One region of the Streptococcus sp. 27098_8_91 genome, then DNA from elsewhere that is predicted to be linked to it. Evidence: predicted binding sites of a transcription regulator. Region 1 holds the regulator's gene; the other holds the start of a gene.
The links. The regulator Rex, encoded in region 1, represses fermentation and respiration genes when NADH is low (regulators of the CRP and FNR family bind a similar motif). The targets are predictions, from matches to a motif close to TTGTGAANTANTTCACAA.

Region 1 (10,852 bases):
GCTAGAACTCGGTCAAGAAACACTTAAAGACATTATCGCTGACCTTCTCAAACCAGGACGTGATTTCCGTGATTCCTTTGATGCTCCAGTCCTTCGTCAGGATGTCTTGGATATCAAAGACTTACAAGTTGGGCAAAAACTTGAAGGAGTTGTGCGCAACGTCGTTGACTTCGGTGCCTTTGTTGATATCGGTATCCATGAGGATGGTCTCATTCATATTTCTCACATGAGTAAGAAATTTATCAAACATCCAAGTCAAGTAGTATCAGTCGGCGATTTGGTAACCGTTTGGGTGAAAAAAATCGACGCTGACCGCGAAAAAGTGAATCTGTCGCTTCTTGCACCAAATGAATCTAACTGATTACGTTAAACAGGTTTCTATAGAAGATTTTGGAAAACCTTTCAAACACCAAGCTCAATGGAATACTCGTCTACGGTCGACAGGTGGGCGATTTTTCCCTAAGGATGGTCATTTGGATTTCAATCCCAAAGTATATCAAGAACTTGGTTTAGAGGTTTTTCGTAAAATTGTTCGTCATGAGCTCTGTCATTACCATCTTTACTTTGAAGGCAAGGGCTATCAGCATAAGGATTTAGCCTTTAAGCAACTTCTAAAAGAGGTCGATGGTCTCCGCTTTGTTCCTCCCTTATCAAGTGCCAATCAAAAGCCAAGCTTAGTCTATACTTGTCAGACTTGTCACCAAATCTATCAAAGAAAGCGAAAAATCGATACCAAGCGTTATCGTTGTGGTCTCTGTCGTGGAAAGCTCCTCTTGTTAAATCGGCCTAAGGACTGATGTAGCAAATCTAGCTTAGTGCTATACTAAGATTAAGAAATCCGAAAGAGGAATAAATTATGAATACAAAATTTTATAAAATGAGAAGAAATCGCATGATATCAGGTGTTCTTGCAGGTCTATCTGATAAGTGGAATCTTGATGTAACCCTAGTTCGTTTCCTTTTTGCAATCTTTACAATCGCAAACTTTGGACTCGGAATTATTATCTACATTATCTTAGCTTCTATCCTACCAACAAAGGAAGATATCGAAGCTGAAATGTATGGAACAGGCCCACGCAAGATCAAAGAAGCCAAACCTATCAATGATGACGAAGGTTGGTTTTGGTAAATCAAATTAACTGTCTATATTTTGATAGTAAAAGAGGCTGGGACGAAAGTCCTAGCCTCTCAATTGTCTTTGGATTGCCGAGCAAGACGCAGTGGTTGAGTGGGCTTTACTACGCTGATTTCATCAGCTTTTACAGCCCTACTCAACTGTGCGGAGGTGGGACGACGAAATCGAATTCTAACGAATTACTGATTTCTGTCCCACTCTCTTTTTTAAATACTAAACAATTGACCCAATAGATAAGTCATTCCCATGGTTAAAAGACCGATACAAAGGTTACGAATCATAGCTGTTTTGGTTGGGGCTTTCCCGAGTCTTGCACTGGTGTAACCTGTAATCAATAGAGAAATCGCAACGATAAAGACAGTAGCAGGAATTCTGTATTCGCTTGGGAAAATAATAATCGAAAGCATTGGTGGTAGGCTACCAAGTACGAAGGCAATAAAGCTAGATGCAGCAGCATGCCAAGGATTAGTAAATTCTTCGTACTCGATTCCGTATTTTTCCTCAACCAAAGCCTTGAGAGGATTTTTAAGAAATGCTTTGTTGGTTAGTAGTTGAGCAGATGTTTCACACTCACCATTTTGAAGATAAGCTGCATAGAGGGATTTTTTTGCAGCTTCGGTATCCTTATCCAAAAGTAATTGTTCACGCGCTACAGCGGCTTCTTCAGTGTCTTTTTGAGTTGATACAGAGACATATTCACCTCCAGCCATAGAAAAGGCACCAGCAAGGATTGCGGCTAAACCTGAGAGAAAGATTATCCAGATATTACTGGTTGCACTGGCAACACCGATAACGACTCCAGCGATGGAAATAATCCCGTCATTAGCTCCAAGAACACCAGCACGTAAAATATTTAAACGACCAGCAAAGTTTGTATCTATTTCATGTTTATTTTCTGACATAGTATTCTCCTTTATATCTAGTATAAAGTATAGGAGAAGTGAAAACAAACATTTTTAACTATCTGAAAAAAGTTCTACAATTCTAATAAAAGGTTGCTATTTTTCTCTATCAGGCATAGCCATAGCTATTGCTTATGCTAATATATAACAAAGTTGTATTTGTAACCTAGTGAAATAGGTGATACAATGAACCTAATGAAATCTTTGGAGGTCTGACTATGACTCGTGAATTTAAATTTGAAACTCTGCAATTGCATGCAGGACAAGTGGTAGATGCTACTACCAAGTCTCGTGCTGTACCCATTTACCAAACAACTTCCTTTGTATTTGAAGATACACAAGAAGGTGCAGACCTTTTTGCCCTTCAAAAAGCTGGTAATATCTATACTCGTATCACTAACCCAACAACTTCAGCCTTTGAAGAGCGTATTGCAGCTCTTGAAGGTGGAGTAGGGGCACTTGCAACTGCTTCTGGAATGGCAGCTCTTACTTATACTATTCTTGGACTAGCTCACGCAGGTGACCATGTTGTTGCAGCTTCAACTATCTACGGTGGAACCTTTAACCTTTTGAAAGAAACCCTTCCTCGTTACGGAATCACCACAACTTTTGTTGATATCGATAATCTAGAAGAAGTAGAAGCAGCTATTAAAGATAATACCAAACTTGTTTTGATCGAGACTTTGGGTAATCCAGTTATCAACATTCCTGATATTGAAAAAATAGCTGAAATTGCTCATAAACATCAGATTCCTTTGGTTGCTGACAATACCTTTGCAACACCATACCTCATTAATGTTTTTTCTCATGGTGTTGACATTGCGGTTCACTCAGCAACTAAGTTTATCGGTGGACACGGTACAACTATTGGTGGTGTCATTGTTGATGGCGGCAAGTTTGATTGGGCAGCTTCAGGGAAGTTCCCTCAATTTGTCAATGAAGATCCAAGCTACCATAATTTAAGCTACACTAGAGATGTAGGTGCAGCAGCCTTCATCGTTGCCCTTCGTGTTCAATTGCTACGTGACACTGGTGCAGCTCTGTCACCATTTAACTCATTCTTGCTCTTGCAAGGTCTTGAAACACTTTCTCTACGTGTTGAACGCCACGTTCAAAATGCTGAAAAAATCGTTGATTTCCTTGTTAACCATCCAAAAGTTGAAAAAGTTAACTATCCAAAATTAGCTGAAAGCCCTTACCATGCCTTGGCGGAGAAATATTTACCAAAAGGTGTTGGTTCAATCTTTACTTTCCACGTTAAAGGTGGAGAAGCAGAAGCACGTAAGGTGATTGACAACTTGGAAATCTTTTCAAACTTAGCCAATGTAGCAGATGCTAAATCATTGGTAGTTCATCCAGCAACTACCACTCATGCCCAGTTGTCTGACTCAGATCTAGAAGCAGCAGGGGTAACTAAAAATCAAATCCGTCTATCAATTGGTCTTGAAAATGTTGATGATTTGATTGAAGATTTGCGTTTTGCTCTTGAAAAAATCTAAAAATAACTAGTTTTTATCGAATTATAAATCCTTCTCACGAATAATAAAGTGAGGAGGATTTTTATGTATAGTATTTCATTTCAAGAAGATTCACTCTTGCCAAGAGAACGGCTGGTGACAGAAGGAGTGGGAGCTCTGAGCAATCAGGAATTACTAGCTATTTTACTCAGAACGGGGACACGTCAATCTACCGTTTTTGAAATCGCTCAAAAAGTATTGAATCAATTAAGTTGCTTAACTGATTTGAAAAAAATGACCCTACAAGAACTACAGGGATTATCAGGTATCGGTAGAGTGAAAGCTATTGAATTGCAAGCCATGATTGAACTGGGCCATCGTATTCATAAACAAGAAACCATTGAGGCAGAGAGTATTCTCAGTAGTCAAAAGTTGGCTAAAAAGATGCAAGCTGAGCTGGGAGATAAAAAACAAGAGCACCTGGTGGCGCTCTATCTGAATACACAAAATCAAATCATTCATCAGCAAACCATTTTTATCGGTTCAGCTACTAGAAGTATTGCTGAACCACGGGAAATTCTCCACTATGCTTTAAAGCATATGGCAACATCTGTGATACTGGTTCATAATCATCCATCTGGTGCTGTCATGCCGAGTAGAAATGATGACCATGTTACGAAGCTTGTCAAAGAAGCATGCGAATTAATGGGTTTGGTCTTATTGGATCATCTTATCGTCTCACATTCCGATTATTTTAGTTACCGTGAGAAGACGGATCTGGTATAAAAAACCTGTATATGATACAGGTTTTACAATTCATTGATGACATAGTCGAAAAGTGTTTTATCTTTGGGACGATTTTCAAAGAGAAATTCTGGATGCCATTGAACACCGAGGTAAGGGAAACCATCCGTTGTTGTAACAGCCTCGATAATTCCATCTTTAGGATCATGAGCTACAACCTTGAGATTTGGAGCTAGGTCCTTAATACTCTGATGGTGGAAAGAGTTGATATGGGAGATTTCTCCATAGATATCTCGAAGAATAGTATCAGGCTCGGTGACTAAACGTTGAGTTGTATACTCGGCTGAAGTATCCTGCCAATGGTCTTCAATATCTTGATAAAGAGTTCCTCCCATAGCCACATTAAAGAGCTGGGTGCCTCGACAAACAGAAAAAATCGGTTTCTTCTGTTTAATGGCTTCTTTTATAAGAGCTAGCTCAAAAATATCTCTCTGAAGGTGGTAGTCATCGCTATCGATCGTTTTAGATTCACCATAGAACTTTGGATCGACATTTTGTCCACCAGTTAAAATGAGTTTATCAATCAAGCCAATGTAGTAACTGGCCATTTCTTGATCACCAATTGGTAGGATAATGGGAATTCCCCCAGCTTCCTTGACTCCTTCAACAAAGCCCTTTGCAGCATAGCTCATCATCAGCTCATCATCAGGATGAGCTTTTTCGTTTCCTGTAATCCCAATAACTGGTTTTTTCATAAATGCTTTCGCTTTCTAATCCTCTTTTCTCATGAAATAGAGGAGAGTTTGCAATTCACTAGTTAAATCCACATATTGAGCCACCACATCTTTTGGTAGTTGGAGATGAACGGGTGAAAAGCTTAAAATTCCTTTAATACCTGCTTCTACAAGGAGATTAGCTACTTCTTGTGACTTGACACTCGGTACAGTTAAGATTGCAGTTTTAACATCTGCATTCTTTATTTTATCCTTGATTTGGGAAATTCCATAAATTGGGATTCCATCAGGGGTTTTCGTCCCAACTTCAGGATGATCATCCAAATCAAAAGCCATAATGATTTTCATTTTGTTTCGTTCGTGGAAACGGTAGTGAAGGAGTGCATGCCCCATATTACCAATACCCACCAACATAACATTTGTAATAGAATTATCATTTAGAAGATCAGCAAAAAACGTCATTAGTTTTTTGACATCGTAGCCAAATCCACGGCGACCAAGTTCACCAAAGTAGGAAAAATCTCGTCTAACAGTAGCAGAGTCAATACCAATGGCCTCGGCAATTTGTTTTGAGTTGGCTCTTTCAATTTTTTCTGCATGAAACCTTTTAAAGATACGATAATAAAGAGAAAGTCTCTTTGCTGTTGCTTTTGGAATAGCAGACTGTTTTTCTTTCACAAAATCACAACCTTTCTAAATACTATTTTATAGAAAGATTGTGAAAAAATCAACAAAAATAAGAAAAAACTAAGAAAAATCTTAGCTTATCTTTGTAAAATCATAGTGAGATAGAAAACGATAGAGATTTCCCAGAAGCCCCTGATAGATTTCTTTTCCATTATAGGTCAGAGAAGTAATAACAGTAGTATCTGGAAGAGTCACACAGCCTGAAAGTGATAGCATGAGTGCTTCATAATCTTCGTATTCTAAAACGCGATCGACTTGATAGGTATCTTTGTAAATTAATCGAAACATGATTGCCTTCTATCTTTCGCTTTTAGTAAAGACATCACGTTCAACAAGACTATCCATCAAGAAGTAAAATTTCTCTTGGTGGATATGAGTTTCTTCTGACTTAAAGATATCGACTAAACGTAGACCAAATTTATCAGTGATGTTGATTTTTGCACCTGTTAAGTCTTTGTTGATGATAATCTTAAGTTGGAAACCTTCCCCACTATTTGGAACTTTTTCAAGAAGACGCGTTAGTTCATAGTTACCAACCTTAGTTTCAAAAAAAGTGTTATCTTTTAGAGTGAACTTTTTGACGGTTGGGCTAAGTGTGTAATTATAACGGCAATTTTTAAGACTAATGGTTTTTTCGAATGCCATTGAGTTAACCTCCAATGATTTCTTTTAGAGTTTGTGCGAGAGTGATTATTTCTTGCTCTGTATTTTGAGGTGAAATGCTGATGCGAACGGATTCGTGTAAGCGAGGAGAGTCTTCACCGTAGAAAGCCTGAAGAACATGACTAACCTGAACGACACCTGCGGTACAAGCAGAGCCAGTTGAAATAGAAATACCTTCAAGATCTAGACGAAGGAGTAGTAGATCATTACGTTGACCTGGGAATCCAATATTAAGGACATAAGGTAGCTGGTCTTTTCCTTGGTTGAGGTAATAGTCTGTTCCAGCAATTTCCTTTAAGAATGTTTCTTTTAGTTTTTGAACCTTTTTAAAGTTTTGTTCTTGGTTTTCAAGATCATCCTTTAAAGCTGCTACCATTCCCACAATGGCAGGAAGATTTTCTGTTCCTGCTCTTTTTTTCTGCTCTTGATCGCCACCATGAAGGTAGGAGTCAAAATCTGTAGATGCAGCATAGAGAAAACCAACTCCTTTTGGACCATAAAATTTGTGTGCAGAAGCGCTAAGAAAATCAATTCCCAATTTTTCGGGAAGAATCTCTAATTTACCAACTGCCTGAACCGCATCGACATGATAGACGGCTGGATGATTTTTTAGAACTTCCCCAATTTCAGCAATAGGTAAAAGTGTACCAGTTTCATTGTTTGCAAACATAGTAGAAACAAGAATGGTATCTTCACGCAGTGCATTTTTGACCTGGTCTGCAGTAATTTCTTGATTTTCAGGCTGTAAAATAGTCACTTCAAAACCGAAATTTTCAACCAAGTATTTGATGGGTTCTAGAACAGCATGGTGCTCAATCGCAGTAGTGATAATGTGCTTTCCACGATTTTGATGGCGAAGGCAGTAGCCGATGATAGCAGTATTATTGCTTTCAGTACCACCAGTGGTAAAGAATATATGTTGTGGCTTTGTTCCTAGTAAACTTGCTAGTTCTTGACGAGCTTCTCGTAATAGTTTACCTGCTTGGCGCCCATGTCCATGAATACTAGAAGGGTTGCCATAAGTTTCTTGCATGACTTGAGTCATTGCTGAGATAGCTACTGAAGACATCGGAGTCGTTGCAGCATTATCCAAATAAATCAAAAACTCACCTAATTTCTATTTAAATAGTGGACTAACTGGTTTTCTTTCGTGAATACGAACCATAGCATCACCAATCAATTCGCTAGCAGTGATGTATTGCACGTTTTTAGGTTTTCTACTTTCTGTCAAAACAGAATCTGTAACCAAGATTTCCTTAATATTTGTTGCATCTAATAACTCTGCAGCACCGTTAACGAATAGTCCATGACTTGAAACCGCGTAGATTTCAGTAGCACCATCGCGTTCCAAAATTTTAGCAGCTTCAGAGAAGGTACGGCCAGTGTTCAGAATGTCATCGATTAAGATTGCTTTCTTACCTTCAACCTCCCCGATAATGTAACCTTGGCTACGTTCAGAATCATCTTGTGCATAATCAATGATAGCAATCGGAGCATCAAGATATTCTGCAAGACTACGCGCACGTTTTACACCAGAGTTTTTAGGACTAACAACAACCACATCTGAACCAGTTAAACCTTTATCGCAGTAATGTTTTGCAAAAAGTGGGATAGTATAGAGGTTATCTACAGGAATGTCAAAGAATCCTTGAACCTGAACGGCATGGAGGTCAAGAGTCAATACACGACTAACTCCAGCTTTGACCAGCATATTTGCAACCAGTTTTGCAGTAAGTGGTTCGCGTGAAGAAGCGATACGGTCTTGGCGAGCGTAGCCGAAGTATGGAAGTACAACGTTAATGGTATTTGCACTAGCGCGAACACAAGCATCAACCATAATCAAGAGTTCCATCAAGTGGTTATTTACTGGATAACTAGTTGATTGGATGATATAAACATCATATCCACGAACACTTTCTTCGATGTTAACTTGGATTTCACCATCTGAAAATTGGCGTGAAGATACTTTTCCAAGTGGAACACCTGCAGCATCTGCGATTCTTTGAGCAATTTCCTGGTTGGAAGATAGTGCGAAAAGTTTCATGTTTTTTGTATCTGACATCGATAAACCGTCCTCTTTAAACTAAGTGAATCGCTGTAGTGAAACACTTTTAGTGATAAATGCTCTCTACAACAGATTCTATTATTTTTCATCCCTTTTATTTTATCAAAAAAAGAAGATTATTTCAGTATTTTTTCATATTTTCTATAAAACGAACCAATTTTGAAGGAGCTTTTTTGTAATGGATTTCATTGGCTTGTAAAAATTCTTGGAAATCAAGACTACCTTGGTTGCCATCTTCCACTTCTAATTCAAGCTCATAGTCAACAATATCAAAGTATTGGCTTTGATCAAGTGCCATGAGTCCGATCGGAGTTTGCTTTTCGTAGCGAACAGTAGTTAGGCAACCTAAAACTACCCAGCCATTGGTTGAAAGTCCACGGCTAGTCAATTCGTCAAGAATCATTCCTTGTGGAAGTTTACATTCTTTAAGACAATGGTTTGCTTCCTCAAGGCTGAGACCTTGATTATACTCCATATTTCCGACTTTTTGTGGGATTTTTATGGTCAATTCAGCGCTATTTTCAAAAGTACGAATGCGCATAGCGATTTTATGTTGGCGAAGGTAAAAATCAGGCGTGTCTAGGTAGTAATTTCTTTGTGTAATAGGTGTGACTCCTGAAAAGTGCTCCTGCAATCTTTGATATTCATCCTTGTTTAGAAGTGTTTTCATTTCAATTTCTAAATGTTTCATTTTTTTTACTTTTTCCTTATCTTTGAAAGCGATTGTATGGTATAATAAGCATTGTATTTATTGTATAAGATTTTTCCTAGAAAATCAAAAACTAGATAAATCGAAGTGTATAGAGAATTGGATGAAAAAGATATATGATTACAGAATGGGAAGAATTTTTAGATCCTTACATTCAGGCTGTCGGAGAGCTGAAGATAAAACTCCGAGGTATTCGAAAACAATACCGCAAACAAAATAAACATTCTCCAATTGAGTTTGTAACTGGTCGAGTCAAACCGATCGAAAGTATAAAAGAAAAAATGGCTCGTCGAGGGATTGGATACGATACGTTGGAACAGGACTTGCAAGATATTGCAGGTTTACGCGTCATGGTTCAATTTGTAGATGACGTGAGCGAGGTTGTTGCCATCCTTCGTAAGAGGCAAGATATGAGAGTGGTACAAGAACGTGACTACATTACTCATCGAAAGGCTTCAGGCTATCGTTCTTACCATTTGATTATTGAGTATACAGTTGATACGATCAATGGGGCAAGAACGATTCTGGTGGAGATTCAGATTCGTACTTTGGCTATGAATTTCTGGGCTACCATCGAGCATTCTCTCAATTATAAATATCAAGGGGATTTTCCAGAAGAAATTAAGAAACGCTTGGAAATCACAGCAAGAATCTCTCACCAATTGGATGAAGAAATGAGTAAAATTCGTGATGATATCCAGGAAGCACAGGCACTCTTTGATCCATTGCATAGAAAGTTAAATGACGGGGTAGGTAATAGTGACGATACCGATGAAGAATACAGGTAAACGAATCGATCTAATCGCTAATCGCAAACCTCAAAGTCAACGAGTCTTATATGAATTAAGAGATCGACTAAAAAAGAATAACTTTATATTAAATGATAAACATCCCGATATCGTGATTTCCATAGGTGGGGATGGGATGCTTTTGTCTGCTTTTCACAAGTATGAAGACCAGCTGGATAAGGTTCGCTTCGTTGGTGTTCACACAGGTCATTTAGGTTTCTATACGGATTACCGTGATTTTGAACTAGATCAACTGCTTACTAATTTACAGTTGGATACTGGGGCTCGTGTGTCTTATCCACTGTTAAATGTAAAGATATTTTTGGAAAATGGAGAAGTGAAAATTTTCCGTGCCTTGAACGAAGCAAGCATTCGGAGAACTGACAGAACCATGGTAGCGGATGTTGTCATCAATCATGTACCCTTTGAACGCTTTCGGGGAGATGGTTTGACCGTCTCGACACCAACTGGTAGTACAGCTTATAATAAATCTCTTGGGGGGGCTGTATTACATCACACTATCGAAGCTCTACAATTGACAGAGATTGCAAGTTTGAACAATCGTGTCTATAGGACTCTCGGTTCGTCAATCATTGTACCTAAGAAGGATAAGATTGAGTTGATACCGACTCGCAATGACTATCATACCATTTCAGTTGACAATAGTGTTTACTCCTTCCGTAATATTGAGCGAATAGAGTACCAGATTGACCACCACAAGATCCACTTTGTCGCAACTCCAAGTCATACCAGTTTTTGGAATCGTGTCAAAGATGCCTTTATTGGTGAGGTGGATGAATGAGATTTGAGTTCATTGCTGACGAACACATCAAGGTAAAGACCTTTTTAAAAAAGCATGAAGTCTCTAAAGGTTTGCTAGCCAAAATCAAGTTTCGAGGTGGAGATATTCGCGTAAACGGTCATCCACAAAATGCAACCTATCTCTTGGATATAGGAGATGTGGTTGT
Region 2 (10,852 bases), on a different contig from region 1:
AACTTTGGAAAATGAGAAAAGATCGCTTGCAATACGATTTCCATCCATTTATCTGGGAAGTTGGTGGTAAATACACTTATCCTCAAGACCAACACTTAATAGAATATCATCACCCACGTGGTTTTGATGACTGCTTCGAACAAGACTCAAATATCCAATTCAAAGCCTTGCTTTAATATAAAAATTTTTTCTGGAGGTTATCCGTATGTTGCACGATACGGATAATTTTCATATAATAGTACAAATAGAATATGTGATAGACCTATCACCTCAAAGAGAAAGGAAATTCTATGTCAAATCTATCTGTTAATGCGATTCGTTTTCTAGGTATTGACGCTATCAATAAAGCCAACTCAGGTCACCCAGGGGTGGTTATGGGAGCTGCACCGATGGCATACAGCCTATTCACTAAAGAACTTCGTATCAATCCAGCTCAACCAAACTGGATTAACCGCGACCGTTTCATTCTTTCAGCTGGTCACGGATCAATGCTTCTTTATGCCCTTCTCCACCTTTCTGGTTTTGAAGATGTGAGTATGGATGAAGTGAAGAACTTCCGTCAATGGGGCTCTAAAACTCCAGGTCACCCAGAATTTGGTCATACAGCAGGGGTTGATGCAACAACAGGTCCTCTAGGACAAGGGATTGCGACTGCGACAGGTTTTGCACAAGCAGAACGTTTCCTTGCAGCTAAGTACAACCGTGAAGGTTATAACATCTTTGACCACTATACTTACGTTATCTGTGGAGATGGTGACTTGATGGAAGGTGTCTCAAGTGAAGCTGCTTCTTATGCAGGCTTGCAAAAACTAGACAAGTTGGTTGTTCTTTATGATTCAAATGATATCAACTTGGATGGTGAGACAAAAGATTCATTCACAGAAAGTGTTCGCGATCGTTACAATGCCTACGGTTGGCATACAGCCTTGGTAGAAGATGGAACAGATTTAGAAGCTATTCATGCTGCTATTGAAGAAGCTAAGGCTTCAGGCAAACCATCTTTGATCGAAGTGAAAACTGTTATTGGATATGGTTCTCCAAACAAACAAGGGACTAATGCCGTACACGGTGCTCCTCTTGGTGCAGACGAAACTGCAGCAACTCGCCAGGCACTTGGTTGGAACTATGAACCATTTGAAATCCCAGCAGAAGTTTATGATGATTTCAAAGAAAATGTTGCAGACCGTGGAGCATCAGCCTATGAATCATGGACAAAATTAGTCGCAGATTACAAAGAAGCTCATCCAGAACTTGCTGCAGAAGTGGAAGCAATTATCGAAGGACGCGATCCAGTTGAATTGACTCCAGAAGACTTCCCAGCTTTAGAAAATGGTTTCTCTCAAGCAACTCGTAACTCAAGTCAGGATGCTTTAAATGTAGTGGCTGCTAAATTGCCAACCTTCCTTGGCGGATCAGCTGACCTTGCACATTCAAATATGACTTACATCAAAACGGATGGACTTCAAGATGATGCAAATCGCTTAAATCGTAACATCCAGTTTGGTGTTCGTGAATTTGCAATGGGTACTGTCTTGAACGGAATGGCTCTTCACGGTGGACTTCGTGTTTATGGTGGAACATTCTTCGTATTCTCAGACTATCTTAAGGCAGCGGTTCGATTGTCAGCTCTACAAGGTCTTCCTGTAACTTATGTCTTCACCCACGATTCAATCGCAGTCGGAGAAGATGGTCCAACTCATGAACCAATTGAGCACTTGGCAGGTCTTCGTGCGATTCCAAACCTCAATGTTTTCCGTCCAGCAGATGCGCGTGAAACTCAAGCAGCTTGGTATCAAGCAGTGAAGAGCGAGAAAACACCAACTGTTCTTGTCTTGACTCGTCAAAACTTGACTGTTGAAGAAGGAACAGACTTTGACAAGGTTGCGAAAGGTGCTTATGTTGTCTATGAAAATGCAACTGATTTTGACACTATCTTGATTGCAACAGGTTCAGAGGTTAATCTGGCTGTTGCAGCTGCTAAAGAATTGGCAAGTCAAGGTGGAAAAGTTCGCGTAGTCAGCATGCCATCTACAGATGTTTTTGACGCACAGGATGAAGCCTACAAAGAAGAAATCTTACCAAATGCAGTTCGTCGCCGTGTAGCAGTCGAAATGGGAGCAACTCAAAACTGGTATAAATACGTTGGTCTTGATGGAGCAGTTCTTGGTATTGATACCTTTGGAGCGTCTGCACCAGCACCAAAAGTTTTAGCAGAATATGGATTTACAGTTGAAAACTTAGTAGAACTTGTAAACAACTTGAAATAAGAAAATCAGGGCATTTGCTCTGGTTTTTTATTGACCTAAAATCAAGGTGCAATCTTGTAAAAACAAGTGAAATTTGATATAGTAGTTTTATCTGAATTACAAAGGAGAAAAAATAATGGGTGGGAATTTAACATTCTTGATTATGCTTGTTTTGATGTTTGGCTTGATGTTTTTCATGCAACGTTCTCAAAAGAAACAAGCTGAAAAACGTATGGAGAGCCTCAACAAACTTCAAAAAGGCTACGAAGTAATCACTATCGGTGGTCTCTACGGTACAGTCGACGAAGTTGATACTGAAAACAAAACGATTGTACTTGATGTAGACGGAGTATACTTGACTTTCGAATTAGGTGCAATTAGAACAGTTTTGCCAGCCAAAGAAGCTGTCACACCTGAAGGTGCAGTTATCGAAGAAGGCAGTGCTATTGAAGAATAAAACGGGGTGGAATGCATTCCCGTTTTTCTATAAATGAGAGGAACAATGATGAAAAAAGTTGTCTTTGTCTGTCTTGGCAATATTTGTCGTAGTCCTATGGCGGAATTTGTAATGAAATTCCTGACCGATAAATATGAGATTCAAAGTCGAGCGACTTCTTCCTGGGAACACGGTAATCCAATCCACAAAGGGACACAAGGCATCTTTCGAAGTCATGGCGTTCCTTATGATACTTCGAAAACTTCCCAACAAATTTCTAAAAAAGATTTTGAGTATTTTGACTATATCATTGGGATGGATGAGTCTAATCTCGCTGATTTGCATCAGATGTGTCCACAGGATCAACAATATAAGATACAGCCTTTTGCATCTGAAAGCGTTCCAGATCCCTGGTATACAGGTGATTTTGAAGAAACTTATGACCGAGTTTTAACTGGTTGCCAGGCTTGGTTAAGTCGCTTAGAAAATGAGAGTGAACATGGAAAATTTAAAAAAACTCTATGAAAAATATAGTGTCTATTTAACACGTCCCCGTTTAGAAATTGCGACAGTGATCGTCATTGTTGTCTGTGCAGGTCTCGTATTTCTGACTAATCTTCCAAAACAGGGCGTTCTTAAGCTTGATAACGATGCTATTATTTATGACGGGAGCCTAGTTCGTGGTAAGATGAATGGTCAGGGCACTGTTACCTTCTCAAACGGTGATACCTATACTGGAGAATTTAGCAATGGTGCCTTCAATGGTAAAGGTACCTACCAAGCTAAAGCAGGTTGGGTATATGAGGGAGACTTTGTAAATGGCCAAGCTGAAGGAAAAGGAAAACTGACTACCGAACAAGAAGTAGTCTATGAAGGGGATTTCAAACAAGGTTTATTTCAACAAGCACAATAACCTCCTCCTAGAAGGAGGTATTCTTCCAGAGTCTAAGAAAGCGCTTACATGGAAATAAAAACGGCTTACAAGACTGTTTTACAACTAAGTTTGTGAAAAATAAAACTTTTACGGAATAATTCACAAACTTTAAGTGAAAAAGTGCATGTGCGGGTATGTTTGAAATTATTTTCACAAACAAATAAAAAAAGTTTGTGAAATATCTATGAAACTGTTTACAAACGTTTAAAAAAGAGTTATAATAAACTTGTGAAAAAATTAACAAAGGACTTACAATCCTTGAAAGCTATGGAGGAAAATATGGCTGATAAAAAAACTGTAACACCAGAAGAAAAGAAACTCGCTGCTGAAAAGCATGTCGATGGTTTGGTGCAAAAAGCTTTAGTTGCCCTTGAAGAAATGCGTAAACTTGACCAAGATCAAGTCGATTATATCGTAGCAAAAGCTTCAGTTGCAGCACTTGATGCTCACGGAGAATTGGCTTTACATGCCTTTGAAGAAACAGGACGTGGAGTATTTGAAGATAAAGCAACTAAAAACCTATTTGCTTGTGAGCACGTAGTAAACAACATGCGCCACACTAAAACAGTTGGTGTTATCGAAGAAGATGATGTAACAGGATTGACTCTTATCGCTGAACCAGTTGGTGTTGTTTGTGGTATCACTCCAACAACAAACCCTACTTCAACAGCAATCTTTAAAGCGTTGATTTCATTGAAGACTCGTAATCCTATTGTCTTTGCATTCCACCCATCAGCTCAAGAATCATCAGCTCATGCAGCTCAAATCGTGCGTGACGCAGCGATTAAAGCGGGTGCTCCTGAAAACTGTGTACAGTGGATTACTGAACCATCTATGGAAGCAACTAGTGCATTGATGAACCACGAAGGTATTGCAACAATCCTTGCAACAGGTGGTAATGCCATGGTTAAAGCGGCATACTCATGTGGTAAACCAGCTCTTGGGGTAGGTGCCGGAAACGTTCCAGCTTATGTTGAAAAATCAGCTAACATCCGCCAAGCTGCTCACGATATCGTAATGTCTAAATCATTTGACAATGGTATGGTCTGTGCATCTGAACAAGCGGTTATCATTGATAAAGAAATTTACGATGAATTTGTAGCAGAGTTCAAATCTTACCATACTTACTTTGTAAACAAAAAAGAAAAAGCACTTCTTGAAGAGTTCTGCTTCGGCGTGAAAGCAAATAGCAAAAACTGTGCTGGTGCAAAATTGAACGCTGACATCGTTGGTAAACCAGCAACTTGGATTGCAGAACAAGCAGGATTTACTGTTCCAGAAGGAACAAACATTCTTGCTGCAGAATGTAAAGAAGTTGGTGAAAACGAGCCATTGACTCGTGAAAAATTGTCACCAGTTATCGCAGTTTTGAAATCTGAAAGCCGTGAAGATGGTATTGCTAAAGCTCGTCAAATGGTTGAATTTAACGGTCTTGGACACTCAGCTGCCATCCATACTGCTGATGAAGAATTGACTAAAGAATTTGGTAAAGCTGTTAAAGCTATTCGTGTTATCTGTAACTCACCTTCTACTTTCGGTGGTATCGGGGACGTTTATAATGCCTTCTTGCCATCATTGACACTCGGATGTGGTTCTTACGGACGTAACTCAGTTGGGGATAACGTTAGCGCCATTAACCTCTTGAATATCAAAAAAGTCGGAAGACGGAGAAATAACATGCAATGGATGAAACTTCCTTCAAAAACATACTTTGAACGTGATTCAATTCAATACCTTCAAAAATGTCGTGACGTTGAGCGTGTCATGATCGTTACTGACCACGCTATGGTAGAGCTTGGCTTCCTTGATCGTATCATCGAACAACTTGACCTTCGTCGCAATAAGGTTGTTTACCAAATCTTTGCAGATGTAGAACCAGATCCAGATATCACTACAGTTGAACGTGGTACTGAGATTATGCGCTCTTTCAAACCAGATACAATCATCGCTCTTGGTGGTGGTTCACCAATGGATGCTGCTAAAGTAATGTGGCTCTTCTATGAGCAACCAGAAGTGGACTTCCGTGACCTTGTACAAAAATTCATGGATATCCGTAAACGTGCCTTCAAATTCCCATTGCTTGGTAAGAAGACTAAATTCATCGCGATCCCAACTACATCTGGTACAGGATCTGAAGTAACTCCATTTGCCGTTATCTCTGATAAAGCAAACAACCGTAAATACCCAATCGCTGACTACTCATTGACACCAACTGTGGCAATCGTAGACCCTGCCTTGGTATTGACAGTTCCTGGATTTGTTGCTGCTGACACTGGTATGGACGTATTGACTCACGCGACTGAAGCTTACGTATCACAAATGGCTAGCGACTACACTGACGGTCTTGCTCTTCAAGCGATCAAACTCGTATTCGAAAACCTTGAAAGCTCAGTTAAGAATGCAGACTTCCACTCACGTGAGAAAATGCATAACGCTTCAACAATCGCTGGTATGGCCTTTGCGAATGCCTTCCTAGGTATTTCTCACTCAATGGCCCATAAGATTGGTGCGCAATTCCACACAATCCATGGTCGTACAAATGCAATCTTGCTTCCATACGTTATCCGTTACAATGGTACTCGCCCAGCTAAGACAGCTACATGGCCTAAGTACAACTACTACCGTGCAGACGAGAAATATCAAGATATCGCTCGTATGCTTGGACTTCCAGCTTCTACACCAGAAGAAGGGGTTGAATCTTTCGCAAAAGCTGTTTACGAACTCGGTGAGCGCGTAGGTATCGAAATGAACTTCAAAGCACAAGGTGTTGACGAAAAAGAATGGAAAGAACATTCACGTGAATTGGCCTTCCTTGCTTATGAAGACCAATGTTCACCTGCAAACCCACGTCTTCCAATGGTTGACCATATGCAAGAAATCATCGAAGATGCTTACTATGGTTACAAAGAAAGACCAGGACGCCGTAAATAATTGATTATCAGCCAAAACCGAGGGTAAACCTCGGTTTTTTTATGATTAGAGAATATATTTTTTATTAAGAAATGCATAGAATTGGAGTAGGCTGCAAGGCTAAGTAAAGAAATGAAAATATTATCAAAGCTTATCAGAAAAACAAGGCCAGCGCTTGCAATTAAACTCAAATAGTTATATAATAGGTATGTTGAAAGGTGATTTGTAGTGATTCAAGTTACTCTTTTCACAATAAAATTTTCATGATTTTCATAAGGAGGAAATCACTAATGGTAGTTAAAGTTGGTATTAACGGTTTCGGACGTATCGGTCGTCTTGCTTTCCGCCGTATCCAAAACGTAGAAGGTGTTGAAGTTACTCGCATCAACGACCTTACAGATCCAGTTATGCTTGCACACTTGTTGAAATATGACACAACTCAAGGTCGTTTCGACGGAACTGTGGAAGTTAAAGAAGGTGGATTTGAAGTTAACGGTAAATTCATCCGTGTTTCTGCTGAACGTGATCCAGAACAAATCGACTGGGCTAACGACGGTGTAGAAATCGTTCTTGAAGCTACTGGTTTCTTTGCTAAGAAAGCAGCTGCTGAAAAACACTTGCACCCAGGTGGAGCTAAGAAAGTTGTTATCACTGCTCCTGGTGGAAACGACGTTAAAACAGTTGTATTCAACACTAACCACGATGTCCTTGATGGTACTGAAACAGTTATCTCAGGTGCTTCATGTACTACAAACTGCTTGGCTCCAATGGCTAAAGCTCTTCAAGACAACTTTGGTGTTGTAGAAGGATTGATGACTACTATCCACGCTTACACTGGTGACCAAATGATCCTTGATGGACCACACCGTGGTGGTGACCTTCGTCGTGCTCGCGCTGGTGCAGCAAACATCGTTCCTAACTCAACTGGTGCTGCTAAAGCTATCGGTCTTGTAATCCCAGAGTTGAACGGTAAACTTGACGGATCTGCACAACGCGTTCCAACTCCAACTGGATCAGTTACTGAATTGGTAGCTGTTCTTGAAAAGAACGTTACTGTTGATGAAGTGAACGCAGCTATGAAAGCAGCTTCAAACGAATCATACGGTTACACAGAAGATCCAATCGTATCTTCAGATATCGTAGGTATGTCTTACGGATCATTGTTTGACGCAACTCAAACTAAAGTTCTTGACGTTGATGGTAAACAATTGGTTAAAGTTGTTTCATGGTACGACAACGAAATGTCATACACTGCACAACTTGTACGTACTCTTGAATACTTCGCTAAAATCGCTAAATAATTCTTGAGTTGATAAAAGCAAGGCCAACTGGTCTTGCTTTTTTTTGGTATCTATAAGAAAAAATGGATGATAGTGTCATCCATTTTGGTTTAATTCTCTTTCAAATGTATCTGATAGCGCAGTAAAGCTTAATTTGTTTAAGGTCAGAGGATGGACAAAAGAAAGTTTAAATGCATGAAGCATTAGTCTTTTAGTTTTTGAATGTGGATTGTAGAGAGGGTCTCCAAGGATTGGATGACCGTGGTGAGATAAATGAACTCGAATCTGATGAGTACGTCCTGTTTTTAATCGACAACGAAGAAGACTGGTCTTGTTTTGAAATTGTTTCAATCGAGTTACATGAGTTTCAGCATATTGCCCATTTTTTGTATCGACTATTCTTTTTCTGCGATCATGACGATCACGTCCGATTTTGTCCTTGAAAACAAGCTCTTTGCTGCTGATATTTCCGTTAACAAGTGCCCAATATTCTCTAGAAATCTCTTTTTTCTCCAATAAGCGATTGAGAATAGGCAGGATAAAAGGATTTTTAGCGAAGAGAACTAAACCGCTGGTTTCCATGTCTAGACGATGAACGACATAACAGGTCTGGCCAACGTAGGCACTGACATGGTTAAGAAGAGCAATCTCATCTGGTTGATTCCCGTGAGTTTTCATTCCTTCAGGTTTGTTGACGATGATTAAATGTTGGTCCTGATAAACTTCTTGGACAAGATTAGGATTCCCCCAAACAATTTCTTTTGTAGGATAATCCTCCTCATCGAAAATCAGTTGACATTCATCTCCGGATTTGACAGTTTGATGCCAGTGGACTTCTTCTTGATTGATGAGAATGTGCTTTTTAATTCTCAAGAAATGCCGTATTTTTCTCGGAATGAGTAGTTGCTCCTCCAAGAAGATTTTGACAGTCATTTCAGGAAGAGAATCAGGGATAACAAAGGTAAATTTCATACAGATATTGTAACAAAAAATAGATTATTTGGATAGAGAATCTAGCTAAATTCTTGTCTTCCTATGGGGAAGATGATAAAATAAACGCATGAAATTAGATACATTATTTGAAAAGTTTCTTTCTTTATTTAAAAAAGAAGAAGCTGAAATGGAAGAAATAGAAATCGACGAAGCTAATAATGAAGAAAATACCTCGACTAATTTAAGACGGTCAAGAGGTGGGCGAAAGAAAGTTGGGCAAGTCGGACCCATTCGAAAATTTTGGCGTCGCTATCATCTGACCAAAATCTTTCTAATTCTTGGACTAAGTGCAAGCTTGTTTGTTGGGGTTTATCTATTTGCCTTGGCTAAATCGACAAATGTTACAGACTTGCAGAATGCTTTGAAAACACGAACGGTGATTTTTGATAGAGAAGAGAATGAGGCTGGTGCCTTGTCAGGCCAAAAAGGAACCTATGTTGAGCTCTCGGAAATTAGTGAAGATTTGCAGAATGCTGTTATTGCGACAGAAGATAGAAGCTTCTATAAAAATAGTGGAATTAACTATGGTCGCTTTTTCCTAGCAATCCTAACAGCTGGTCGCTCGGGTGGTGGTTCTACAATTACCCAACAGTTAGCGAAAAATGCTTATCTTTCACAAGACCAAACTGTTCAGAGAAAGGCTAAAGAATTCTTTCTTGCTTTAGAATTAACCAAAAAATACAGTAAAAAAGAAATTCTAACCATGTATTTGAACAATGCCTACTTTGGTAATGGAGTTTGGGGTGTTGAGGATGCTAGTAAAAAGTACTTTGGTGTTTCAGCATCGGAATTAACTCTTGATGAAGCCGCCACTTTAGCAGGTATGCTTAAAGGCCCAGAGTTGTACAATCCTCTGAATTCTATTGAGCATTCAACTAATCGAAGAGATACTGTCTTGCAAAATATGGTGGCTGCAGGTTACCTTGATAAAAATAAGGAAGCAGAAGCAGCAAGTGTTGATATGGCTTCTCAATTGAAAGATAGTTATGAAGGGAAAATATCAGACTACCGTTATCCTTCCTATTTTGATGCAGTTGTTAATGAAGCTATTGAAAAGTATAATCTAACAGAGGAAGAAATCGTTAATAACGGTTATCGAATTTATACGGAGCTAGATCAAAATTACCAAGCAAATATGCAGGTTATCTATCAAAATACTTCGCTCTTTCCGACAGCTGAAGATGGGACACATGCAGAGTCTGGTAGTGTCGCTTTGGAGCCAAAAACGGGTGGAGTTCGAGGAGTTGTTGGTCGAGTGGCAGGGGATGATAAGACAGGTTTCAGAAATTTTAACTATGCAACCCAGACCAAAAGAAGTCCAGGTTCAACGATTAAACCTTTAGTAGTCTATACACCAGCAGTCGAAGCGGGTTGGGCTTTAAATAAAGAATTGGATAATCATACCATGGAATATGGAGACTATAAGGTTGACAACTACGCTGGGATCAAAACATCACCAGAAGTTCCAATGTATCAAGCCTTAGCCGAGTCTCTAAATCTTCCTGCTGTAGCGACAGTTAAGCAACTTGGTATCGATAAGGCTTTTGAATCAGGTGAAAGATTCGGACTTGATTTAACGAATGTTGATCGTGTGCTAGGTGTAGCTCTAGGTGGTGGGGTGGAGACAAGTCCGCTACAAATGGCGCAGGCTTATGCAGCGTTTGCAAATGAAGGTTTGATACCTGAAGCGCATTTTATTACTCGTATTGAAAATGCGAGTGGCCAAGTCATTGCAACTCACAAAAATTCTCAAAAACGTATAATAGATAAGTCAGTAGCCGATAAAATGACCAGTATGATGTTAGGTACTTTTACAAACGGTACAGGAATAAGCTCCTCGCCAGATGACTATGTTATGGCTGGGAAAACTGGTACAACTGAAGCAGCTTTTAACCCAGTATATACAAGTGACCAGTGGGTTATCGGATATACGCCTGATGTGGTGATAAGTCATTGGCTTGGTTTCCCGACTACGGACGAAAATCATTATCTGGCAGGTTCGACTTCGAATGGTGCTGCTCACATTTTTAGAAGTATGGCGGAAACAATTCTT

Region 2: a site for Rex is predicted at 3,843-3,860, ahead of adhE (bifunctional acetaldehyde-CoA/alcohol dehydrogenase). Genes of this name have one in related genera too.

The regions. Positions count from the first base shown of each region.
Region 1 covers NZ_JAPVZN010000002.1:192,553-203,404, reverse strand. The annotation lists gene O3611_RS02860 (Tex family protein) at 1-361, shown strand, start outside; gene O3611_RS02855 (SprT family protein) at 348-797, shown strand; gene O3611_RS02850 (PspC domain-containing protein) at 857-1,129, shown strand; gene O3611_RS02845 (VIT family protein) at 1,342-2,037, opposite strand; gene O3611_RS02840 (O-acetylhomoserine aminocarboxypropyltransferase/cysteine synthase family protein) at 2,256-3,536, shown strand; gene radC (DNA repair protein RadC) at 3,600-4,280, shown strand; gene O3611_RS02830 (gamma-glutamyl-gamma-aminobutyrate hydrolase family protein) at 4,304-4,993, opposite strand; gene O3611_RS02825 (redox-sensing transcriptional repressor Rex) at 5,009-5,650, opposite strand; gene O3611_RS02820 (DUF4649 family protein) at 5,732-5,947, opposite strand; gene O3611_RS02815 (DUF1831 domain-containing protein) at 5,957-6,304, opposite strand; gene O3611_RS02810 (cysteine desulfurase family protein) at 6,309-7,424, opposite strand; gene O3611_RS02805 (ribose-phosphate diphosphokinase) at 7,440-8,384, opposite strand; gene O3611_RS02800 (CYTH domain-containing protein) at 8,509-9,078, opposite strand; gene O3611_RS02795 (GTP pyrophosphokinase family protein) at 9,213-9,884, shown strand; gene O3611_RS02790 (NAD kinase) at 9,868-10,686, shown strand; gene O3611_RS02785 (RluA family pseudouridine synthase) at 10,683-10,852, shown strand, end outside.
Region 2 covers NZ_JAPVZN010000005.1:1,253-12,104, reverse strand. The annotation lists gene ulaG (L-ascorbate 6-phosphate lactonase) at 1-176, shown strand, start outside; gene tkt (transketolase) at 291-2,267, shown strand; gene yajC (preprotein translocase subunit YajC) at 2,383-2,703, shown strand; gene O3611_RS05540 (low molecular weight protein-tyrosine-phosphatase) at 2,752-3,207, shown strand; gene O3611_RS05535 (MORN repeat-containing protein) at 3,182-3,595, shown strand; gene adhE (bifunctional acetaldehyde-CoA/alcohol dehydrogenase) at 3,896-6,547, shown strand; gene gap (type I glyceraldehyde-3-phosphate dehydrogenase) at 6,817-7,827, shown strand; gene O3611_RS05520 (RluA family pseudouridine synthase) at 7,903-8,778, opposite strand; gene pbp2a (penicillin-binding protein PBP2A) at 8,867-10,852, shown strand, end outside.